Regions from separate parts of the Pseudomonas sp. GB2N2 genome, predicted to be linked through region 1. Evidence: predicted binding sites of a transcription regulator. Region 1 holds the regulator's gene; each other region holds the start of a gene.

Evidence for each region. The regulator FliA, encoded in region 1, starts transcription of late flagellar genes. The targets are predictions, from matches to a motif close to CTAAAGTTTNNNNNNNNNNNGCCGNTAA.
Region 2: ACYZT4_RS05785 (methyl-accepting chemotaxis protein) is a predicted target of FliA. The motif match lies at 1,352-1,379, and genes of this name have one in related genera.
Region 3: ACYZT4_RS05605 (methyl-accepting chemotaxis protein) is a predicted target of FliA. The motif match lies at 2,627-2,654, and genes of this name have one in related genera.
Region 4: motA (flagellar motor stator protein MotA) is a predicted target of FliA. The motif match lies at 1,585-1,612, and genes of this name have one in related genera.

The regions. Positions count from the first base shown of each region.
Region 1 is NZ_CM142701.1:2,859,174-2,863,383, reverse strand. Features, by position in the region: gene flhF (flagellar biosynthesis protein FlhF) at 1-586, shown strand, start outside; gene fleN (flagellar synthesis regulator FleN) at 703-1,533, shown strand; gene fliA (RNA polymerase sigma factor FliA) at 1,530-2,270, shown strand; gene ACYZT4_RS13255 (chemotaxis response regulator CheY) at 2,438-2,809, shown strand; gene ACYZT4_RS13250 (protein phosphatase CheZ) at 2,832-3,620, shown strand; gene ACYZT4_RS13245 (chemotaxis protein CheA) at 3,668-4,210, shown strand, end outside.
Region 2 is NZ_CM142701.1:1,248,770-1,252,979, reverse strand. Features, by position in the region: gene ACYZT4_RS05795 (DUF1294 domain-containing protein) at 1-386, opposite strand, end outside; gene ACYZT4_RS05790 (undecaprenyl-diphosphate phosphatase) at 383-1,213, opposite strand; gene ACYZT4_RS05785 (methyl-accepting chemotaxis protein) at 1,507-3,141, shown strand; gene pnuC (nicotinamide riboside transporter PnuC) at 3,356-3,919, shown strand; gene ACYZT4_RS05775 (AAA family ATPase) at 3,916-4,210, shown strand, end outside.
Region 3 is NZ_CM142701.1:1,210,243-1,214,452, forward strand. Features, by position in the region: gene ACYZT4_RS05600 (DUF411 domain-containing protein) at 1-223, opposite strand, end outside; gene ACYZT4_RS05605 (methyl-accepting chemotaxis protein) at 567-2,558, opposite strand; gene ACYZT4_RS05610 (hypothetical protein) at 2,725-3,003, shown strand; gene ACYZT4_RS05615 (hypothetical protein) at 3,100-3,288, shown strand; gene ACYZT4_RS05620 (fe2+ zn2+ uptake regulation protein) at 3,308-3,679, opposite strand; gene pvdQ (bifunctional acylase PvdQ) at 3,976-4,210, shown strand, end outside.
Region 4 is NZ_CM142701.1:4,019,511-4,023,720, forward strand. Features, by position in the region: gene motB (flagellar motor protein MotB) at 1-661, opposite strand, end outside; gene motA (flagellar motor stator protein MotA) at 665-1,516, opposite strand; gene ACYZT4_RS18580 (HDOD domain-containing protein) at 1,682-3,220, shown strand; gene ACYZT4_RS18585 (rhodanese-like domain-containing protein) at 3,282-4,097, shown strand; gene asd (archaetidylserine decarboxylase) at 4,116-4,210, shown strand, end outside.

The sequences.
Region 1 (4,210 bases):
CAAGTACGGCGCGCAGAACATCGCGCTGGTGAGCATGGACAGCTACCGCATCGGTGCCCAGGAACAGCTCAAGACTTTGGGTCGAATCCTTAACGTGTCGGTGACCCACGTCGATCCGGGCCAGTCCCTGGTCCAGGCGCTGGAGCCGTTGCTGCGCAAACGCGTGGTGCTGATCGATACCGCGGGCCTGCAGGCCAGCGATCCGGCGCTGCGCATGCAGCTCGAAAGCCTGGCCGGTCGTGGCATCAAATCAAAAAATTACCTGGTTCTCGCAACCACCAGCCAGAAACAGGTTCTAACGGCCGCTTATCACAGTTACAAGCGCTGCGGGCTCGCTGGCTGCATCCTGACTAAACTGGATGAAACGGCAAGTCTGGGCGAAGTGTTGAGCCTGGCAATCAGTCATGAGTTGCCGGTGGCTTACCTGACCGATGGACCGCGGATTCCGGATGATTTGCATCTGCCGCGTCGGCATCAGTTGGTCAGTCGCGCCGTCAGCGTGCAAATGCAGGAAGAACCCAGCGAAGAAGCCATGGCTGACATGTTCGCTGATATTTACCACAGCCCGACCAAGCAGGTCGGCTGAGGTATCAATGAAAAGTTTTTGTACCTACATCGATGGTCTGCCATGCATTGTTCCGGTTGAGAACGCGCAGCCAGTAATGTGGCCTCCGTCTATGCAAGACAAGGTAAAGAAATAACATGGGCAGCATGCATCCCGTACAGGTGATCGCGGTGACCGGCGGCAAAGGTGGCGTCGGCAAGACTAACGTGTCAGTGAACTTGTCCCTGGCTCTGGCTGAGCTCGGCCGACGCGTCATGCTGTTGGACGCCGATCTGGGACTGGCGAACGTTGACGTTCTGCTGGGACTGACACCAAAACGTACCCTGGCCGACGTGATCGAAGGCCGCTGTGAGCTGCGCGACGTCCTGTTGCAGGGCCCCGGCGGCATCCGCATCGTCCCGGCCGCATCAGGCACCCAGAGCATGGTGCATTTGAGCCCGGCGCAGCACGCCGGTCTGATCCAGGCATTCAGCGATATCGGCGACAACCTCGACGTGCTGGTGATCGACACCGCTGCAGGTATCGGTGACTCGGTAGTCAGTTTTGTTCGCGCCGCGCAGGAAGTCCTGCTGGTGGTCTGCGACGAGCCGACTTCGATCACTGACGCCTACGCACTGATCAAACTGCTGAACCGCGACTACGGCATGAACCGCTTCCGCGTCCTGGCCAACATGGCCCAGAGCCCGCAGGAAGGCCGCAACCTGTTCGCCAAGTTGACTAAGGTCACGGACCGCTTCCTGGACGTCGCCCTGCAATATGTCGGCGCGGTGCCTTACGACGAAAGCGTGCGCAAGGCGGTTCAAAAGCAGCGCGCAGTCTATGAAGCTTTCCCGCGTTCCAAGTGCTCCCTGGCGTTCAAGGCCATCGCACAAAAGGTCGATACCTGGCCGCTGCCCGCCAACCCGCGCGGGCACCTGGAGTTTTTCGTCGAGCGCCTCGTGCAACAAACGGCAGGGCCCGTGCTATGACATCCAGCGGTTACAACCTCTACAAGAAGTCGGCACGTGACGCGCAGTACGAGCTGATCGAGCGTTACGCGCCATTGGTCAAACGCATTGCCTATCACTTGCTGGCGCGACTGCCGGCCAGTGTCCAGGTCGAAGACCTGATCCAGGCCGGGATGATCGGCCTGCTTGAAGTGTCGACCAAATATGACGCCAGCAAAGGCGCGAGTTTCGAGACGTACGCGGGCATACGAATCCGCGGCGCGATGCTCGATGAAGTTCGCAAGGGGGACTGGGCGCCACGTTCGGTCCACCGCAATACCCGCATGGTCAGCGACGCTATTCGCTCGATTGAAGCAAAAACCGGTCGTGACGCTAAAGATCACGAGGTTGCGGCCGAACTCCAATTGAGTCTCGACGATTACTACGGGATCTTGAACGACACCCTGGGCAGCCGGTTATTCAGTTTCGACGATCTGTTGCAGGACGGCGAACACGAAGGGCTGCACGAGGATGGCGCAAGTGCTCATCTCGAGCCGTCACGCGATCTGGAAGATGAACGCTTCCAGGCGGCGCTGGCGGACGCGATTGCCAATTTGCCGGAGCGTGAGCGACTGGTGTTGGCGCTGTACTACGACGAAGAGCTGAATCTCAAGGAAATCGGTGAAGTCCTGGGGGTCAGCGAATCTCGGGTCAGCCAGTTACACAGCCAGTGCGCGGCCCGTTTGCGGGGGCGTTTGGGGGAGTGGCGAGCGCGCTGAAGGCAGTGTGGGGACACTGCGAACGAGGCTGGTGTGGTGTTGAACTGCGCCGGTCTCGATCTGTTGTGCTCCAGACAGTCATCGAATGCTTTGCCGGATTGATTGAAATGGCGCGTCCAGGTGCTGGGCGCGTTTAAGACTGCTTGGAGGTCGAATTGGACAAGAACATGAAAATCCTCATCGTTGATGACTTCTCAACGATGCGGCGGATCATAAAAAACCTGTTGCGTGACCTTGGGTTCACCAACACGGTCGAGGCCGACGATGGCACTACTGCCATTCCGGTGCTCAACAGCGGCAGCATCGACTTTCTGGTAACGGACTGGAACATGCCCGGCATGACCGGTATCGACCTGCTGCGCCACGTGCGCGCCGATGAAAAGCTCAAGCACTTGCCAGTGCTGATGGTCACCGCTGAAGCCAAGCGCGAGCAGATCATCGAAGCGGCCCAGGCCGGTGTTAACGGCTATGTGGTCAAACCCTTCACGGCCCAGGCGTTGAAAGACAAAATCGAGAAGATTTTCGAACGCATCGGTTGAGAAGTTGCGCCACGGGGGAGCTATGGACCACAAAGAATCTTCACAGGGCGATTTTGAATCGACCCTGAAAAAACACGCGGTCGAACTGGTTGAGAGCCTCGAAAAAGGCAAGTTCGGCGACGCTGTGCAACTGATCCATGAGCTCAACCAGACCCGTGACCGCGGCCTGTATCAGGAAGTTGGCAAACTCACCCGTGAGTTGCATAGCGCGATCGTCAATTTCCAGATTGACCCGAACATGCCGCAAGCCGAGGAAGTGTCCCAGATCACCGACGCCACCGAGCGTCTGGGGTATGTGGTCAAGCTGACTGAGGCCGCGGCCAACCGCACCATGGACCTGGTGGAAAACGCCACGCCGCTGGTCAACCGCCTGAGTGATGAAGCCCAGGCATTGAGCACCGACTGGGGACGGTTCATGCGTCGCGAAGTCGGGGCTGAGGAGTTCCGCGAACTGGCCCGGCGAGTCGACGGTTTTCTACTGCGCAGCAGCGAAGACGGTCGCGCCGTGTCGAGCAACCTCAACGACATCCTGCTCGCCCAGGATTATCAGGACCTCACCGGTCAAGTGATCAAGCGTGTGACCCAACTGGTCACCGAAGTGGAAAGCAACTTGCTCAAGCTCGTACTCATGGCCAGCCAGGTGGACCGCTTCGCGGGCATCGAACATGACCGTGACGCGATGCTTGCAGAAAAAGATCCGCAAAAACATCTCTCTCAGGGTGAAGGTCCGCAGATTCATGCCGATAAAAGAGAAGACGTTGTGTCCGGTCAGGACGATGTGGACGATTTGCTATCCAGCCTAGGGTTTTAGAATTTTAGGTATTTTAGGTTTTTAGACCTGTTAGGAGCACCCCCTTAATGAGCTTCGGCGCCGATGAAGAAATCCTTCAGGATTTTCTGGTTGAGGCCGGCGAGATTCTAGAGCAACTGTCCGAACAGCTGGTCGAGCTAGAAAGCCGACCGGATGATGCGGATTTGCTCAATGCAATTTTTCGCGGTTTTCACACTGTAAAAGGGGGCGCCGGCTTCCTCCAGCTCAACGAGCTGGTGGAGTGCTGTCACATCGCCGAGAACGTGTTCGACATCCTGCGCAAGGGTGAGCGTCGCGTCGACTCGGAACTGATGGACGTGGTTCTCGAAGCGCTGGACGCGGTGAACAGCATGTTCACTGAAGTCCGCGAACGCAGCCCGATCACGCCTGCTACACCTGAATTGCTCGCGGCGCTGGCCCGTCTGGCCGAGCCGCAATCCGCCGATCAAGCCGCGCCTGTGGCTGAGCTGGAACAACCGGCTGCCGAAGCCGAATCGGGCGACATTACCGATAACGAATTTGAACAACTGCTGGACTCGCTGAACGCCGTCAAGGCTCAGGCCGAGGCGCCAGTGGCTGCTCCAGTCACT
Region 2 (4,210 bases), 1.6 Mb from region 1:
ATCCAGAACACCTGGTGCAGCAGCACGATCATCCAGAACAACAGTTGAAAGGACACCTTGCGCGTCTTGTGCCGGAACACTTGTTGCGCCACCAGGGCGCCGGGCCAGCCGCCCGCGAGTTCGACCGCATGCAATACGTTTTCGGGCGTGCGCCAGCGATCGGTGCGGGCCTTGCGCTTGTCGCTCCAATACAGGAAGAACGCCAACACGCTGACGATGCCGTAGGCCGCCAGCGGAATCAGCGAAATCCCTCGCAGCCAGAACGACACCGACCCAATCAGCGGCAGCGCGCACACGATGGCGAACACCAGCAATTTCAGCCTTGGATTCTGAATCTGCCCACCGGAGTTGCGTCCGGGAATGTTGCGCGCGCTGGCCTCATTCATGCCTTGGCCGCGCTCCAGTCGATCCAGCCAAACTGCCAGGTCGCCAGAATGACCAGGCCGAAAGCAATGCGATACCAGGCGAAAGCCGCATAGCTGTGGCTGGCAATAAACTTCAGCAACGCTTTGACTGCAATCATCGCGAAGATGAACGCGGTGACAAAACCGACCGCAAACACCGGGAAATCAGCCGCCACGAACAGGTGCCGATATTTGAAGCCCGAGTACACCGCCGCCGCGACCATGGTCGGCATCGCCAGGAAGAACGAGAACTCGGTGGCCGTCTTGCGCGACAGGCCGAACAGCAGGCCACCAATGATGGTCGAGCCCGAACGCGAGGTGCCGGGAATCATCGCCAGGCATTGGGCGAAACCGACTTTCAGTGCGTCTTGCCAGGTGATCTCGTCAACGGTTTCGGCGTGCACCTCATGCTGACGTTTTTCCGCCCACAACATGATGATCCCGCCCACGACCAATGCCGCTGCCACCGTTATCGGGTTGAACAGGTAATGGTGGATCAGATCGGAAAAAATCACCCCCAATACCACGGCTGGAATGAAGGCAATCAGCAGGTTGGCGGTAAAGCGCCGGGCACTGGGTTGTGTCGGCAAGCCAGTCACTACATCGAGGATCTTGCGGCGAAACTCCCACACCACGGCCAGAATCGCGCCCAACTGGATAATGATGTTGAACGCGATAGCGCGCTCACCGCCGAAATCGAGCAAGTCGGCCACAATAATCTGGTGTCCGGTACTGGAAATCGGTAAAAACTCCGTCAGCCCTTCTACAACCCCAAGTATCAATGCCTGCACAGCGGTCCAAAGATCCATCAATCCCCCAGGAAGCGATGCGCGACGGCATGCCCCGTTAATATTTTTTCAAGTCGTTCGCTGCAACCAGCGTAGCTAAAAGTCCCGCGCACAGAATCCGGACGGAACGGTAAAAATTCCGTGAAACGTCGACATGGATTCAGGTTTTTCCGTGCGGGGCCGAAATCCTATCAGACAAGCCCGATTTACGCTGCCACGTTGTTGGACTTGGGTCGGGTAGGCCCGATCAGCAAAATGTGATCGGATGCTGGCGATCATTTATTACAAGAATAAGACACCGGAGTGACCGCGTTATGAACAGCTTGCGCAATATGTCAATCAGCCGCCGTTTGTGGCTCATTCTGATCGTGGCCGTCATGATGCTTTTGACCTTGGGCGCGTTGATGCTCAAGCAGATTAACGAAGACCTGTATCGCGCCAAGGCGCAGAAAACCCAGCATGTGGTGCAGACTGCCAGCGGCATCCTCGCCTATTTCCACGACCTGGAAACGGCCGGCACGCTGACGCGCGACGCGGCGCAGAAGCAGGCACTGACTGCTGTTCGCGGTCTGCGCTATGACCAGAACGACTACTTCTGGATCAATGACCTGACGCCGGTGATGATCATGCACCCGGCCAACCCGAAACTCGATGGCCAGAACCTCTCGGCGATTCGCGATCCGGACGGCTTTGCGGTGTTCAATGAAATGGTGGCCATCGCCAAATCCAAGGGCGCCGGGGCGATCAATTACCGCTGGCCGAAACCGGGTGCCAGCGATCCGGTGGGGAAAACCTCCTACGTCAAACTGTTCGAACCCTGGGGCTGGGTGATCGGTTCAGGTGTGTACATCGATGACGTGCAGGCCGAGTTCACGGGCCAGGTCTGGAAAGCCACCGGCGTCGGCCTGGTGATTGCGGCGATCATGGCGCTGCTGGTGATTCTGATTGCCCGCAGCATCGTGCGTCCGCTCCAGGACACCGTGAACGCCATGGCCAACATTGCCAGCGGCGAAAGCGACCTGACCCGCAGCCTCGACACCCATGGCCAGGATGAAGTCACGCAACTGGCGCGCCACTTCAATGCGTTTACCGCCAAGTTGCGGGGGGTGATCGGTGAGTTGCAGGTGTCCGCCAGCGCCCTTGGCCAGTCGTCCAGCGAGTTGGGCAACGACGCCGCCCAGGCCCAGCAACGCAGCCAGCAGCAATCCCAGCAGATGGAACTGGTGGCCACGGCTATTAATGAGGTGACCTACGGCGTGCAGGATGTGGCGAAGAACGCCGAGCACGCGGCCAGCGAAATGCGCAATGCCGAATCCCAGGCGCAACAAGGTCAGGTCAACATTGACAGCAGCCTGCAGCAGATAGACAAATTGTCTTCGACGATTGATCAGGCCGTGGAAGTCATCCGCACCCTGGCGACCGAAAGCACGCAGATTGGCAGTGTGCTGGAAGTGATCCGCTCCATCGCCGAGCAGACCAATCTGCTGGCACTCAATGCCGCCATCGAGGCCGCCCGTGCCGGCGAGCAGGGTCGTGGATTTGCCGTGGTGGCCGATGAAGTTCGCTTGCTGGCCCAGCGTACACAGAAGTCCACCGCCGAAATTCAGTCGATGATCGAGCGCCTGCAATCCCACTCCGAGGCTGCGGTCAAGGTCATCAGCGACAGCAGCCGCGCCTCCCAGCTGACCATCGAACAGGCCGGCCTCGCCGGTGCCAGCCTGAACGCCATCGCCCAAGCCCTGCGCAACCTCAACGGGCTGAACGCCTCCATCGCCAGTGCGACGCTGCAACAGGCCCATGTGGTCGAGGACATCAACCAGAACGTCACCCAGGCAGCGGGGTTGTCCCACCACACGGCGCTGGCGGCGGAGCAGTCGAGCGTGGCGAGCGTGCGGTTGAAAGCATTGAGCGAGCAGTTGAATGGGTTGCTGAAGCAGTTCCGGGTGTAGGCACCTTCACGGCCTCGTAGCAGCTGTCGAGCAGCGCGAGGCTGCGCAGCAGTCGTAAAATCCTGCACCCCGGTTTGCCAGACATTCCGCGGCGCCTGATTGACGACTGCTCCGCAGCCTCGCAGGCCCGACAGCTGCTACAAATACCGCGCATGGCGGCTTGCCTACCCGGTACAATCTGCCCCCCTTTTCCGCAACTCCCCAAGGAACCTCCATGTCCGGGCTTGAACTGTTTGCCGCCGCCCTCGGTGTCATTGCCGTCTGGTTGACGGTCAAACAGAATCCTTGGTGCTGGCCGATCGGTCTGGTGATGGTGCTGGTTTACAGCGGGGTGTTTTTTGAGGTGAAGCTGTATTCGGACATGCTGTTGCAAGTGGTCTATGCCGCGTTGCAGGTTTATGGTTGGTGGCAGTGGACGCGCGCGGGGAAGGCACGGCAAGGGCGGCAGGTCAGTCAACTCACGGGGCAATCGATCGCGGCAGGCCTGGCCATCGGCGCCCTCGGCAGTTTGTTGCTCGGCGCGGCGATGGCGCTCTGGACCGATGCCGCCCAACCCTGGCTCGATGCCGCGTTGACCGGCTTCAGCCTGGTGGCGCAGGTCTGGATGGCGCAAAAGCGCGTTCAGTGCTGGCCACTGTGGATCACCCTGGATGTGATCTTCGTCGGGCTCTTCATCTATAAGGGCATGTACCTGACGGCAGGACTCTACGCATTGTTTACCGTGATTGCCGTGGAAGGCTGGCGAGAATGGCGTGCTGATCCGGCGCTGCGCACATGAAAGTCCTGGTGCTGACCGGTCCCGAATCCAGCGGCAAGAGCTGGCTCGCGAGTGAGATTCACGCCAACTTCGGCGGCATAGTGGTCGGCGAATATGTTCGGCATTTCATCGACACTGAGGCGCGTGTAACTTGCTATGAAGACATCACGCCCATAGCCGATGGCCAGCTCGGGTGGGAAGACACGGCACGGAACGAACAGTCCTCACTGCTAATTCTCGACACGCACCTGCTAAGCAATATCCTGTGGAGTCGCACGTTGTTCGGTGATTGCCCGGACTGGATTGAGCAGG
Region 3 (4,210 bases), 1.6 Mb from region 1:
ACGCCAGGCGTGGCGGGACGCCGTGCTGTTGTTTGAAGGCGCTCATGTCGGTTTCGACGTGATCTTCGACCTTGAAGCCGTTGGCTTCCAGGTGGCTGATCCATTTTTTGCAGCAGCCGCAGTTGGCATCGCGGTGGACTTCGATCGGGATCAGGTCGGCGGCCTGGGCCAGGGAGGAGATGAACAGGGCGCTCAGGGCGATCAGGCGCAGGTGGGTTGGCATGGCAGGATCTCGGCTGGGGTGGAGGTCGCAAGGACAGGCATTTTGACTGCTTTATTCGGTCAAGAGCGGGGAGATTGTTTCCAATTGATGCTGAGTTTGGGGATGCCTGCGTTCGGCCGGCGTGGTTAATGGGGCGCCTCCAATCAAAAACAAAACCTCGGCAGCCTCTGGGCCGACCGGGGCTTCAAGCGGGCGCGCTGCGCTTGTTTGACCGTGCACATCCTCCGGGCTGACGCTCCCCCGTAGGAGGCTGGTTGCTGGCGATGGCGAAGTGTCAGTCGACATGTTTATCGCTTGAACGGACGCCATCGCCAGCAAGCTGAACGGGTCAAGTAATCCCGGCTCACCGGACTTTAAACCGCCCCATGATCGCGCTGACGCGTGCGTTGGCTTCCAGCAATTGCCGGGTATTGAGTTCACTCGCCTGGCCGCTTTTCACCAGTTCATCCACCATGTGGCGGATTTGCACCATGCTGCGATTGATCTCTTCCGTCACCGCACTTTGCTGTTCGGCGGCGGTGGCGATCTGGGTGCTGAGGCTGTTGATGTGGCTGACGGAGCCGGCCATTTCGTCCAGTCCCGTATTGACCCGCGCCGTGGCGTCGGCTGCCGACTGGCAGCTGGCTTGGGTGTTTTCCATGGCGCTTACCGAGGAGCTCACGCCTTGGGTGAGGCGGGTGAGCATTTCGTTGATTTCCGAGGTGCTAGCCTGAGTACGGGCGGCGAGGGCGCGGACTTCGTCGGCCACCACCGCAAAACCTCGACCTTGCTCGCCGGCCCGGGCGGCTTCGATGGCGGCGTTGAGCGCCAGCAAGTTGGTTTGCCCGGCAATGGCGCCGATCACCCCGAGGATCTCGGTAATGCGCTGGGCGTCCTGTTGCATGCTTTCGACTTTGTGGGTGGCGCTGGCCACTTCTTCGATCAGCGCGATGACGCTGTTGGACGCTTCGCCCACAACCACCCGTGAGCGGTCAGCATTTTCATTGGCGCGTTTGGTGAAAGCCGCGGTTTCGGCGGCGTTCTGCGCCACGCTTTCGGCGGTCGAACTCATTTCTGTGATTGCGGTAACGGTCTGATCGGTTTCCGAAGCGTGGCGCACCAGAATCTGGCTGGTGTGCGCTGACGTGCGTTGCAGGTTGTCGAGGCTGGACGCCATGGCCCCTGTGGCCTGGGTGACTTCGCCGATCATGCTTTGCAGGTAAGCGATGAAGGCGTTGACCGAGTGGCCGATGGCGCCCAGTTCATCTTCGGCGCGGATGGTGATGCGTTTTGTCAGGTCGGCGTCGCCGGCGGACAGCGCGTCAATGTTGGCTTTGAGGGTTTTCAAACGCTGGACCAGCTGGCGGATCGCGTAAATTTGCAGCAGCACCAGCAGGATCACCAACGGAATCTGCAGCAGGCTCAGGGTACTGAGTACGTCGTCACGCTGGGCGGTGATCAGTTTGGTCGGCAGGGCGGTCGCGAGGAACCAAGGGCTGCCCTGGATCGGACGCATGAAGAAGGTGCTGGCTTCGCCGTTGTTGTCGAACTCGACCCGCTGCGCGTGATCACGGTTTTGCAGGCCGGCTTTTACCTGACTGGCGAAGGGCGAGTTGCCCGCCAGATCGCTGATGTTTTTCAGCACGATCGGCCCGCTGATGCGCGAGCTGTTGCTGATGATCTTGCCGTCGGCCTCGACGATCAGCATTTCGGCGCCGAGGTCTTTTTCCTTGCGCGCCACCAGGTCGTTGAAAAAACCGAGGGTCACGTCGATGGTCGACACGCCGTACGCCGCGCCGTTTTTCTGGATGGCCATGGCGCAGTTGGTGCGCGGCTCGGCGCTCGCGTCATCTTTATAGGCCGCTGCCCAGGCGCATTGCCCGCGTGGCGTTTGCATGCCGCCCTTGTACCAGGTCTGGTCGTAATAGTTGGGGGCGGCGTCGCTGTTCCAGAAGGTGTTCACTGCCAGTTTGCCCGAGGCATCGCGGTGCCAGAAGGTACTGAATTTGTTGCGTCCGGCTTCACGCTGGCCGGGCAGGGGCCAGATGCCGCCGCCGAAAACTTTCAGCTCGCCGTACTGATCGACCAGGCCCGGCAACACGCTGTCGATAGCGGCGCTGTCGAGCAGGGGAATGGTTTGCGTAATGCTGCGTTGTTGCGCCTGAACCTTGTTCAGTTCGCCCTGGATTTGTTCGGCAACTTCGGCGATGCGGTTGAGCGCCACTTGTTCTTCGGTGTGGCGCAGCTTCGGTGCAACCAGCTGGCTGATGCCGACCACCGTGAGGATCGACAGCAACAGAATGAACAGGACCAGAAACAGCGTGTAGCGAGCCTGAATGGTACGGAATGCGGGCATGGAGCCGGGTCCTTTTTAGCAGCGTTCTTATTGTGGTGATCGGTGTGGAATTCGGCGCTTCAAAAGGACTATCGGCCCGCATGAGTCGAGCTTTAGGTACGTTTGTGCAAGAACTAGGATAGGTGGGAAAGATGGGAGAGGTGAAGCTTATCGGCCGAGCAACTTCATGACTTTTTCAGTGATCAGTCAGGTCGCTGAAAAAACCTTAACGATGCTGGTAGTAGCCGGGTCCGCCTCGGCCATCGTAATGGCGGTCGCCGTGCCAGCCACCGTGGGGGAAAATAATGCAGCCGCTCAGGGACAGAATGGCAAGCAGGGGAATCAGCAGTGTGATTCGACGGAACATTTCAAAATCCTCATGGTTATCGCCGCTATGAAGCCAAATTTCTTCATCGGCTGTAACATGAGACCCCGTTTGCAGCGTCTCATCCCCGGAGAACGGTAGGGGCTTGGCATGCATCCGGATACACAGCGGATACATCTTGCAGTTTCAGGCTTACATGTAAGTTTTTGATTAAGCTTTTTGTTAAAAGGAAGGGCAATGACCCAGTCACAACGTTTGAAATATTCGATTCTGATCTCCCTGGTGGTTCTGGGGATCATGTTTGGCCTGTCGTATTTGCAAAATACCGGGGTCATCAGCGAGAAGCTGTTCCAGTACATCGCTATTGGCGTGGCGGTGATCGTGGTGGTAGTCAACGGCGTGATGCGCCGCAAGGTCAAGCCCTGAGCGACGCCGGCGGGCAGGCTTATTCGCCGTGCAAAATAGCGACAGCTTGCGAGTGCAGGCTGTAGCTCTTGTCCGGGTTCAAAGTAATCACGCCTTCGCTGCACAGGCGTTTCAACACTTCACGCACACTGAGGAAGGACAGGGGAATATCCAGGTCCAGCAGGTGGGTGTGCACGCCGCGCACGCCCAGGCTGCGGTCGTTGTCGGCGGCATTCAGCAGCGCATCAATGACTTTCAGGCGAATCAGGCTGGTGCGCAGGCCAAAGCTCTTGAGCAGCACCCTGATCCTTTCGTTGCCATGACATTCGGTCCGTTCATTGAACAGGCCCGAGCCCATGGAAGTGCCCAGTGGTGCGGTGCTGCCGTCCGTTGGCAGTTGCGAGTTGTGCATGCAAAAACTCCTTATTCAGAGCCTGAACCGGGAAAATGTGTTGGTTGCTCTTAGTTTGTAAGACGTACGAGCCCGGCAAATCATGAAGCCCCGGATGTAGAAATTTTGTCGCCACCGCGTCACAAACCCGTAAATCCTCCTTAAATTTTTCTCCCGTATCTCGTTCCCTGTAGGAGCGAGCTTGCTCGCGATGGTCGTTAACGATAACGCTCAAAGCCTGACACCCCGCGGCGTCCTTCCTACCGTCCATCGCGAGCAAGCTCGTTTCTACAGGTTTATTCGATTTCGGAGCGAGCGTGATTATTAACAGGCAGTTAACCCGATTGAGCCTTGCCGCCGTGTTGGCGGGATTGAGCCTTGCGGCAAACGCGCGCAGCCAGCCCGAACAGGCGATGGTCGATATTCGCCGGACCAGCTTCGGCGTGCCGCACATTCGCGCCGACAACGAACGCGGCCTTGGCTACGGCATTGGTTACGCCTACGCGCAGGACAATCTGTGCCTGCTGGCAAACGAGATCACCACGGTGAATG
Region 4 (4,210 bases), 1.2 Mb from region 1:
TGGCCGACAGCTCCCAGTTACCGAAATCGCCGGTGCCGGTGTACGGCTTGGCATCGGTGTGACCGCTGATGCTGATCTTGTTCGGCACCGCTTTGATGGTGTCGGCCATGGCCAGCAGGATGTCTTCGAAATACGGTTTCAGACGCGCACTGCCCGAGTCGAACATCGGCCGGTTTTCCGCGTCCATGATCTGGATGCGCAAGCCGTTCGGCGTGATCTCGAACAGGATCTGGTCCTTGAATTTCTGCAGTTGCGGGTTTTCTTCGACCTTGTTCTGCAACTCTTGCAGCAACAGTTCGAGGCGTTCTTTCTCGACCTGCTCGGCCATGCCTTCGACCTGCTCGGTGTCGACGGTCACTTTGTCCGGCTGCGGCTGGGATTTCACCTCGGGGTTGAGGGTGTTCTCCGGCGCCAGGGTCGGCGTGCCGCCCAGATCGATGATGTACGGCGTGCCGCTTTCGGAAAAACCGACCGGGTCCTTGAAGTACCCGGCGATGGCGATCTTCTGTTCCGGGGTGGCGGTGGACAGCAGCCACAGCACCAGGAAGAACGCCATCATCGCCGTCGCGAAGTCGGCGAAGGCGATTTTCCAGGAACCACCGTGATGCCCGCCCGCGTATTTCTTGACGCGCTTGATGATTATCGGCTGGTTATTTTCCATGACTTAACGTCCGCGAACCGCTTGTTCCAGCTCAGCGAAGCTAGGACGGTGCGCCGGGTACAGAACCTTGCGGCCGAATTCCACTGCCAGCGAGGGCGGCATGCCGGAAGCCGAAGCGACGAGCGAAGCCTTGATGGCTTCGTAGACGTTCAGTTCTTCCTTGGCATCGTGACCCAGCGCATGCGCCAGGGGGCCAAAGAAACCGTAGGCGGCCAGAATACCGAAGAAGGTACCGACCAGTGCCGCACCGACGTGCAGACCGATCATTTTCTGATCGCTTTCACCCAGCGAGGCCATGGTCACCACGATACCCAATACCGCCGCGACGATACCGAACCCGGGCATGGCGTCAGCAATGCCGTTCACCGCGTGGGAAGGGTGATCCAGGTCTTCCTTGAGGCTGGTCAGCTCCATGTCGAACAGGCCTTCCAGCTCATGGGGCGCCATGTTGCCGGAGGACATGATGCGCAGGTAGTCACAGATATACGCCGTCATGCGGTCGTCTTTCAGGACTGCCGGGTACTTGGCGAAGATGGGGCTCGCGGCGGCGTCTTCGATGTCGCCTTCGATGGCCATCATGCCTTCGCGGCGGGACTTGTTGAGGATCTCGTAAATCAGCCCCAGCACTTCCAGGTAAAAGGTGTGGTTGAAGCGTGAACTGAACATGCCCAGGGATTTCTTGAGCACGTGCACGAACATGTGCCCGGGGTTTGCCTGCAGGAATGCACCGAGGGCCGCACCCCCGATGATCATCACCTCGAAGGGTTGGATCAGGGCGGCAATTTTGCCGTGGGAGAGCACGTATCCGCCGAGCACGCTCGCGAATACGACGATGATGCCGATTATTTTAGCCATAGGTAGGGGAGCACTTACTGAGTCGGGTTCAAGGTCATATTCGGAAGTTAAAAAATCTCTTCTTCTACTTATCGGCAAAACTGCGCCAGACTATAGCCAGTTCAAGCGAAAAGCCAATTTGGCCCCCTACGGCACAGGTAATGCAGACGATGATCGCGTCCAACCATGGCTAACGTAACGAACGTCCCCACGCCAAAACCGACCACACTCGCCGGCTGGGTCAAGCTTCTCGATGGCGTGCACCTACCCGTCCCGCAAGACAGTCATGACCTTGTATGCAAGGCGATCCGCGATAACCGCAGCTCGTTGCGCGACATCGCCGACTTGATGCAGGACAGCCCCGCCCTGGCCCTCGGCGTTATTCGTGAAGCCAACCGACACACCCACGGCAGCATGACGGCGCCGGCGGAAAACCTAGAGGTGGCGATCAATCGCCTCGGTTTGAAGCGCACCGAAGAGCTGCTCGCCCGATTGCCCGCCGAGCCGGAAGCGCAAATCCCGGTCGGCTTGCGCCAACTGCAGTTGATCAGCCAGCACGCGACCCAACAGGCCAACGGTTTTTTCGCCGCACGTCTTGCGCGACTGTGGCAAGACATCCATTGGGGCAGCCTGCTGTTTCTTTCGCCGCTGTGGCCCATGGCGCTGATCCATCCGCAGTTGCTCGAAGAATGGGAACTGCGGGTCATGCATAAAGGAGAGTCGGCACGCAAGGTCGAAAAACAATTGTTTGGCGTGCGCCTGCTGGAGATCGCTTACGCGCTGGTGGAGATCTGGCACCTGCCGATCTGGGTGCAGCAGGGTTACAAGCTGCTGCTCAATGAGCAACGCGAGCTGGTGAAAGTGCTGCGCATCGCCCGTGACAGCGATCACCCGTTGCGCCAGCAGAACCGCCTTGATGACGATCCGACCTTGCGCCGCTGGCTCAATCAACCGGCCAATACGGTATTGCTGGCCAACGGCCTGGCGCTGTCGGCGCAGCAAGCTTGGGACAGTCCGCACAGTGAACGCTGGCAGTACCTGACCAGCCTTTACCTGCAGATGCCGATGGACGAAGTGCAGCAGCAATTGCACCAACAGGCCGCCAACAGCGCGCGCCAGCATGCCCGGCCAGACCTCTGGCACCCTGCCGTTTCGCTGCTCTGGCCGTGGGGTGCGAACCGTGTTCATGCGGGATTGCTGCCGGCCGCCGCGCCAACGGCTGACGATCTGACGAAATGGCGCAGTCAATGTGCCGAACTGTTGGTAGAACCGAGCCGTTTCACCAATGCCATGCACTTGACCACCGCCGCCCGTGACGCGCTGGTCGCGTGCGGCATGCGCCGGGTGATGATCCTGATGGCCGACCGCACGCATGCCAATCTTCGAGTGCACCAGGTTGCCGGGCTGCCTAAAGAGGCCGCGGGCCTGAATATCGTGGTGAGCCAGAGCAAGGTGTTGCAACGCCTGCTGTCGCAACAGGCGCAGGTGCGCCTGTCACCGGCCAACAATGCACAGTTTTCGGCGCTGCTGCCGGTCAGCCTGCGTTCACAGTTCGGCGGCGAACACCTGCTGTTGCGCTCGCTGGTCAACAACGGCCGCGTGATCATGATCGTGGTGGCGGATCAGGGCGGCGGGCCGTTTTCTGAAATCACTGTGCAAGCCTTCGGCAAAACCGCGCAGTGCATCGAGAAAGCGCTGCACAGCTTTAGCCAACGCAGCCAATGAACCGTTACAATCCCCCTCTAATCCCTTCTACAATCCCCCCTTTGTGCTCTGGAGACCTCACATGTCTGACTTCTCTGGCTTGCCGCTGGTGATTGAACCGAGCGACTTGCTTCCTCGCCTCGACGCCCGCGATCTGATTCTGGTGGACCTGACCAGCAGCGCCCGCTATGCCGAAGGGCATATTCCCGGTGCGCGTTTTGTCGACCCGAAGCGCACGCAACTCGGCCAACCGCCGGCGCCGGGCCTGATACCGGCGCACGGGGCACTCGAAACGTTGTTCGGCGAGCTGGGGCACAACGCCGATGCGGTCTACGTCGTGTACGACGATGAGGGCGGCGGTTGGGCCGGTCGTTTTATCTGGCTGCTGGATGTCATCGGCCACCGCAAATATCACTATATCGACGGAGGTCTGACGTCCTGGCTGGCAGAAGGCTCGCCCATGTCGATCCAGATCCCGCCCGTAGGCGGCGGCCCGGTTGCGTTGACGCTGCACGACGAGCCTACCGCCACCCGCGAGTACTTGCAAAGTCGTCTCGGCGCTGCCGACCTGGCGATCTGGGACGCGCGCGGACCGCTGGAGTACTCCGGCGAGAAAGTCCTGGCAGCCAAGGCCGGGCACATTCCCGGCGCGGTCAATTTCGAATGGACTGCGGGCATGGATCAAGCGCGCAACCTGCGCATCCGCACGGACATGCCGCAGATCCTCGAACAACTCGGGATCAGCAAAGACAAGGAAGTGATTACCCACTGCCAGACTCACCATCGATCTGGCTTCACCTATCTGGTGGCCAAGTCCCTCGGTTATCCGCGGGTCAAAGGCTACGCCGGTTCCTGGGGCGAATGGGGCAACCATCCCGATACGCCTGTAGAGATTTAAGGTTTTTAAGGACAGTTAATGAATAAGCGTCTGTTTATCCTCAGCCAATACCTGTTGCCTCACCATTTGCTCTCGCGACTGGCGGGCTGCATCGCCGAATGCCGCGTGCGCTG